3 regions of the Corynebacterium testudinoris genome follow, and region 2 is predicted to be linked to each of the others. Evidence: predicted binding sites of a transcription regulator. Region 2 holds the regulator's gene; each other region holds the start of a gene.

Region 1 (2,272 bases), 620 kb from region 2:
TTGAGCAGGAACCCGTCGCTCGGGCCTAATCCTCCTCGGAATCTGCGTGTTCGTTGAGCCGCTGAATATCCTTCCTCCTTTGCCGCGTCGGAATGTATGAGGCCAGGAAGATCGTGGCGAGCAGGCCCATCATCGCCCCTACTGCAGCGGCAATGGTAAAGGACGGGGAAGAACCGAAGCCTCTCACGGCAATGCCCGCCAGCCACACGACAATGATGAAGATGAGGGCGACCCACTCGATCCGCGACAGGGCGACTGGGCGCGGGGTCGGCACCGATTTCCGGAGCCACGCTACGCCGATCCACGTCGCCACCAGGGGTGCGAGACAGATGAGAACTGTCCACAGAGTGTCCGGGCCTCGAAGTGCCCATGCCAACATCGCTGCAGTGAGCAAAATCGACCACGACATCCATTTCACCGTGACCGTCGACGATTTGTGCAGCATCTGCCGTTCGAATTCGTCATCGACCGAGGCATCCGCCTGATCGATGATGGCGTCTGAATAGCTGTAGCTCACGTTATGCACCTTCCTGTTCATCGCCGAAGACCTCTTCGACGGAGTGCTTGAGTTCCTTGCAGATGGACAACGCCAAGTGGACTGAGGGGGAGTAGTTGCCCCGCTCAATGTTGGCAATGGTCTGGCGTGACACTCCCACCTTTTCCGCAAGTTCCGCTTGGCTTAGCTCATGCCAACGGCGGTATTTGCGGACCATGTTGTGCTGCTTTTCATCGCTCATGGTGTTGAGCTCCTCAGAGGGTCGAGTTGCCGAATGAGGCTACTAAGTGGAGGTGGGGATTCTCGGTGGCGGCACTGATCGCACAGGACGTGTTCCTTTCCGGTTGATGTAAAAGATAGTGTACATCAAGGCGCTTTAACTGTGCATAGAGTAAAAGTTCTACCACACCTGGGGGTAGTCGAACAATTTTTCGCTTTGTCGGCTTGACTCGGCCGCGAGTGCTGTTACGATCGAAAATGTAAGCGAACACAGCGAACGGATTGGAGGGGAAATGTCCACTAAGCAGCAGCTAGATGCACTGGTTGACCAGGCCGTTGATGCCCTGGCGCAGCTGGCTGCCGCCATGTCTGACCCCTCCTCGCTGGACTTCGAGGATGTACGAGACGGCGTGATCAAGCTCGAAACCATCACCGGTTCCAAGTCCACCGTTGACGCCGCCTTTGCCTGGATCGCAGAACGTTCTAATGCCGGCCGGCTCGTCGGATCTACCAGGTCCATCGAGTACCTGACTAAGACGTTGGGTATTTCCTACCGGGAGGCCGTTGACCGTTTGTCGCGCGGTGAGAGTCTGTTCACTGTGCCAGCAGCTCAGCCAGTGCCCTCTTCGCCCGTGTCTCCCGTCCCGTCAGAAGATATGGGTGACTCGGAAGCTGAGGAAGAGCATCGGCGTCGGCAGGAGGAAGCCCGCAAAGAAGCAGAGCGGCGTCAACAACGCGACCGTGAGGCTCAGGAACGTGCTCGGAAGAAGGCCCAAGAGGTTGCGGACGAAAAACAACGCATCATCTCCCAGGAGCTACGCAACCTCGGCGAGCATTCCCGCCCCAGCAAGTCCCTCCTCCACGAACAAGCGCTGGAGGAAGCTGACAAACGAACCCCAGAGGATCTGCGCATCTGGCTTCGTCGACAGGTTAAGAATGCCAACGCCTCGGCCCGCCGGCCGGACGGATCCAAAGACCCATTCGCAGGCTACAAGCGGCGATACCTCTCCATGGGGGAGCCGGACGGCGATGGCAACGTTCGACTAACGGCAACCTTGCCTGCATCAATCGCCGCAATGCTCAAAGCAGCTCTCGCACCAGGTCTGCGGCCCGGAGCGAACACCTTGGCTCCTGAAGGGGAAGACAAGCGCCGACGATCAGTCAGGGCTGTCGATCAGCTCCAAGCAATTCTTGAAGGCCACCTGGCGAACGACAGCAAGGTCAACCGCCAAGGAGTCGGCTCCGTCGTAGTGAGCATGACGACCGAGGATGTCGAGAACATGAGCTCCGAATCAGTGTTCCTCTCCAACACCGGCGATCTGCTGACCCCATTCGACATTCTTAAGCTCGGAGCCGCATCCTTCGATCTAGGAATCCTCCACGACACCGCGGGCAAGCCCTTGGCAGTGGGAAGGACGGTACGAACCGCCACCCTGTACCAACGCCTCGCGCTCTTCGCTCTGGAAGGGCTGTGCGCCTGCGGAAACTGCTCCGGAGCTGCCATCTACAATCACGTCCACCACATTCAAGCCTGGGTGCACGGCGGGATGACGGACC
Region 2 (2,272 bases):
CCGACTCACAGATCATCGTACCCGTCCACCCTGATGAGGCGGGTGAACCTCCTAGCGCGAGACAGCGCCCGTGCTCGCTGTGTAGGTGGCACCCATGTCGAGTGAACCGGGCGTGCTGTCAACCTCACTTTGGGACAACGCGGCGGTGACAACGCACACCCCGAAAACGGCTCCCAAGAGATACGTACCTAACGTCTGCAAACCCCGACGCCGACGGCTCGAAACTTTTCCTAGTGACTCCGGATTTGTTCGAACACCAACGGCGCTATCCCCTCGCCGCTCCATTCGATCCGCGACCCGGAGGGTTCGAACAACCCGGTGCTCCGCTGCCGCCTCACGGAAGCCCGACGGCTCCCATACAGCCGCTGCGGAGGCTGGGATGGAACGGCGACGCGGAGCGGGCGTACCTGCGACAGTGCGATTCAATGAGATAGTCATGATGACGTCCTTTCGATTATGTGGGCTAGAGTATCTAACGGCCCAGACATCATCGAACACGATCGGCGTTCATATGTTCGATGTAGGTGCTATGTTCGATTTATAGCACCCGTTCGAAAAAATGTCCACACGTCGCGCGGAAAGGTCGAACATTCGTACCAAGTCGTGGTAGACATGTAGGTGATGGATGGCACCGATGACTCAGCAGGACTCGCCATTCGAATAAGACACGTCGACCGCCCGCTTCTTTGAACCACCCCAACCGCACAACATCAACCACGCAAAGGACCAAGGACCATGGCACGAAACAGCTCAACTCCGAAGATTGATCCGTCAGGCAGGCCCGACCCCTCCGAACTTTCTGATCGCCAACGTCGCATCTTGGAGGTCATCCGCGACGCCGTGGTGCTGCGCGGTTATCCGCCAAGCATCCGCGAGATCGGTGATGCCGCCGGCCTACAGTCCACCTCTTCCGTGGCTTACCAGCTCAAGCAGCTGGAGAAGAAGGGCTTCCTGCGCAGGGACGCCAATAAGCCGCGAGCCGTCGATGTGCGGACCCTGCCCACCACGGATATGGCGACCAAGCCAGGTCGGCGCTCTTCTGCCGCTATCGCTGCGGCAAAGCAGTCCGATGCGCCCGCCGATGCGAGCCCGACGAACTTCATCCCCGTCGTGGGGCAGATTGCGGCTGGGTCCCCCATTCTCGCGGAGCAAGATGTCGAAGAGTACTACCCGCTCCCTTCGGACATCGTGGGCGATGGAGAGCTTTTCATGCTCAAGGTGGTCGGGCACTCCATGAAGGATGCCGGCATCCTGGACGGCGACTGGGTTGTCGTTCGCTCCCAGCCGGTGGCAGAACAGGGTGAGTTCGTGGCCGCACTCATTGAGGGCGAAGCAACGGCCAAGGAGTTCCACACTGACTCCACTGGCGTGTGGCTCCTCCCCCACAACGATGACTTCGCCCCGATTCCCGCCGAGCATGCAGAAATCATGGGCAAGATCGTGTCGGTCCTTCGCAAGCTGTAGGGGTCGCCGGGGCCCGTTAGGGCCCCATCGGCCACTGATCAGATGTCTGATGTAACCCCCTCGATCCGCGTCTACCCTGCGCCATCCCGCCACGGCACTACCCCCGAATTCGGGAATAGCGGCCTCTCACATCCCGCCAATCGCCTGATGTAACGGACGTAACTCAACGCCCTGAGCGGTTGTTTCACAGATTTTGACGCATGTTTGCCCGATTGAGACCAATTGCTTGGCGCTTTGTTGGGCTTCACACCCGAGTTTTTGGGAGAATGGCACAAACGGGCATCTAATCGACCGATTGTGTGGGAACGCGAGGAAATTGTGATGTATGCAGAAGAGCGTCGTCGGCAAATTGCATCTTTGACCGCTGTTGAAGGGCGGGTCAATGTCACTGAATTGGCCAGCCGATTCGACGTAACTGCCGAGACGATTCGTCGCGACCTCGCAGTTCTCGACCGAGAGGGCGTCGTCCACCGAGTCCACGGCGGAGCGGTTGCCAGCCAGACGTTCCAAACCGCTGAGTTTTCCCTTGACGCACGTTTTCGCTCCGCTCCCACCGCCAAGTCCGCAATCGCCCGAGCTGCACTGGAGTTTCTGCCCGAACCCAACGGCGGGCTGTTCCTCGACTCCGGAACCACCATTGGTACCTTGGCTGAACTCATCTCCGAGCAGCAGGACGCCAGGCAATGGTCAATCGTCACCAATAGCCTGTCTATCGCATTGAACCTCGCCAACAAGGGGCTGGCCGAAGTTCAACTACTCGGCGGTTCGGTGCGCGCCATCACCCAGGCCGTCGTCGGTGATACCGCGC
Region 3 (2,272 bases), 720 kb from region 2:
TCGTCCCACTCATCCCACAGTTGTGGTCCTCCGCTGGCCCGGCAGTTGTCTGGCTGCTGTTCGCAGGCGGGCTCATCTACTCCGTCGGCGCCCTCATGTACGGTTTCCGCTGGCCAGGAAGAGACGCCCGCGTCATCGGCTATCACGAGCACTTCCACGTGGCGACGATCATTGCTGCCGCCATCCACCAGATCGCCGTCTGGATGGTCGTGGTCTAGCTCGACTAATCTTCAAATGCAGGAGGGGGTACGGGCGTCCCGCCTCGTCCGTATCGCTGCGCCCAGTGACCTCGAATCCCCGATTGAGGTAGAAGGCTGTGGCCTGCTGGTTCTGCTCATTGACGTCAACAGCTATAGCGCCGAGTTCTCGGACCGCATGAGCCAACAGTGCCGAGCCCACCCCAGTGCCCCGTTCCGCTGCGGCGATAAACAACATTTCCAGGTTGCCGTCGGCGACACCCGAGAACCCGATGGGCTGCCCATCAAGTTCAGCCACCCAGAGGTCGACGGCGGGAAAATAGTCGGAAGCTAGCTTGCTCTCGATCGCATCTCGATCCTGCTCCGACAGGAAGTCGTGGCTCGCATCGACGGAACTCCGCCAGATTTTCACCAGCTCCGGGTACTCCGCGACCCCAACGGTAGGGCGAATTTTCACCTCAGACATGGCATGCTCCCTGCTCAACCAACTGGCTTACATCCTATGACGAGGAAGGGCATGTCTGTTGCTCACTGCCGATCGCATAGTCGCACACAGTGGCGAGCGACGGTGTTTCTGTAGCCTCGTTCAGAATGAGCCGAGGTGCGCAGGTGTGGCCTAGTCGATTGAGGTGCACGTAGTGTTCAGGTGCCAAGAAATCTCCAAAAAAGTTGCCTCCACCCCTTGCGTGGATCGCTTGCGTATTCTAACATTGGAATTAGAACACGCAAGCGAAGGTCGGGAGGGGGTGAACGCACGTGAGTATTGAGATTGTCTACTCAGGCAAGCCACGAGCGCTTACTCTCGACCCCAGCACGTCACTGGTGGAGGCGCACCTTAAAGAGGTGCTTGCCCGCCCCCAGCACTACTACGCTGTTAGTTCACCTGATGATCCTGTTGCTCGTCGGGGAACGCGGATGCGCCAAGAAGACCACGAACTATGGCAATCGGTCCTGCCCGGTGATGATGATGACGTCGACATGGTGCTTGCTCGGTTGCGGCGTTCGTTGGGGCGTGGGGATCAGTTCCTGATGTCTGCGATCAGTGCCCACCATCGCCTCAACGAACTGCCCCAGTTAAAGGCAGTCCAAGAGCAGCACTTCCATCTTGACCTACCACGGCTGAAGGTCATTGATAGTGTCCTGTGCAAAGCAGACACGACTGTCTTAGAGCACCTCGATCTCATTGACACTGAACTAGCGGAGTTTCTTACCCCTACCCGGGCGAATCAGATCTTGCCGACGGCAGGCAAGATCAAAAACCGTCTGAACGCGATCATTACGATGCTTGATGATTCGATCTCTGCTGAGGATCCCGCACCACCACCGGTTGATAGTGTCTCGATAGCCTTCCGCGATGGCAGGGGTCTGTTGCATGCTGATCTTGATGGGATCACCGCCCAAGAGATAGATCTGCGTATCCGCAGGTATGCGATCATTCACGGGGTTAGCCAGGCGGAGGCACTCGTAGCGTTGATCAGGGGGGAGGGGGCAACGAATGTCACCCTCAACCTGTATCGGGCATCGGATATCCCGACTGCCCCGGGGTGGGTGTCTGGGGTGGGGTATCTGACGCTTCAGCAGACGGAGGATCTGCTGAACCGGGTTGGTGCGGAGATTGATCTTGATGCGATCGCCCAAAAGGTTTCGTCTGCGTATGCGACCCCTGCTGATATTCGTTCCTTGGTGGTTGGTCTTGATGGGACGTGTGCGGTGGGTGGGTGTGATACTCCTGGGCATCGGGCGCAGATGGATCATCGGGTGAATCATGCTGATGGTGGGCCCACGACGGCAGCAAACCTCGCTGCGTTGTGTGTGAAGCATCATGCGATGAAAACTGACCGGCGGGTGACTTATGTGTTGGATCCGGTGACGAGGCGGAAGTACTTCCTCTTCGATGATGGGTCGTGGGCGGAGTCCGAAGGTGATGGCCCGCTAGCTCCTAGCGAGCGGCGGTGGCTGCAGACGGTATCCCAACGCATCAGCAAACGCAGGGCGAGGATCCGGTCGGAGTCCCAGGCTCAGAGGAAAGAGCAAGGCGAACCGGAGAAACCACCACCACCTAGCGAACGTTCTAA

The links. The regulator LexA, encoded in region 2, represses DNA repair genes until DNA is damaged. The targets are predictions, from matches to a motif close to CGAACANNTGTTCG.
Region 1: a site for LexA is predicted at 917-930, ahead of CTEST_RS04800 (HNH endonuclease signature motif containing protein). Genes of this name have one in related genera too.
Region 3: a site for LexA is predicted at 733-746, ahead of CTEST_RS11100 (HNH endonuclease signature motif containing protein). Genes of this name have one in related genera too.

The regions. Positions count from the first base shown of each region.
Region 1 covers NZ_CP011545.1:971,888-974,159, forward strand. Annotated here, with positions in the region: gene CTEST_RS04785 (GtrA family protein) at 1-29, shown strand, start outside; gene CTEST_RS04790 (hypothetical protein) at 26-517, opposite strand; gene CTEST_RS04795 (helix-turn-helix transcriptional regulator) at 519-737, opposite strand; gene CTEST_RS04800 (HNH endonuclease signature motif containing protein) at 1,009-2,272, shown strand, end outside.
Region 2 covers NZ_CP011545.1:1,589,528-1,591,799, forward strand. Annotated here, with positions in the region: gene lexA (transcriptional repressor LexA) at 736-1,464, shown strand; gene CTEST_RS07675 (DeoR/GlpR family DNA-binding transcription regulator) at 1,786-2,272, shown strand, end outside.
Region 3 covers NZ_CP011545.1:2,308,453-2,310,724, reverse strand. Annotated here, with positions in the region: gene trhA (PAQR family membrane homeostasis protein TrhA) at 1-218, shown strand, start outside; gene CTEST_RS11105 (acetyltransferase) at 169-663, opposite strand; gene CTEST_RS11100 (HNH endonuclease signature motif containing protein) at 954-2,272, shown strand, end outside.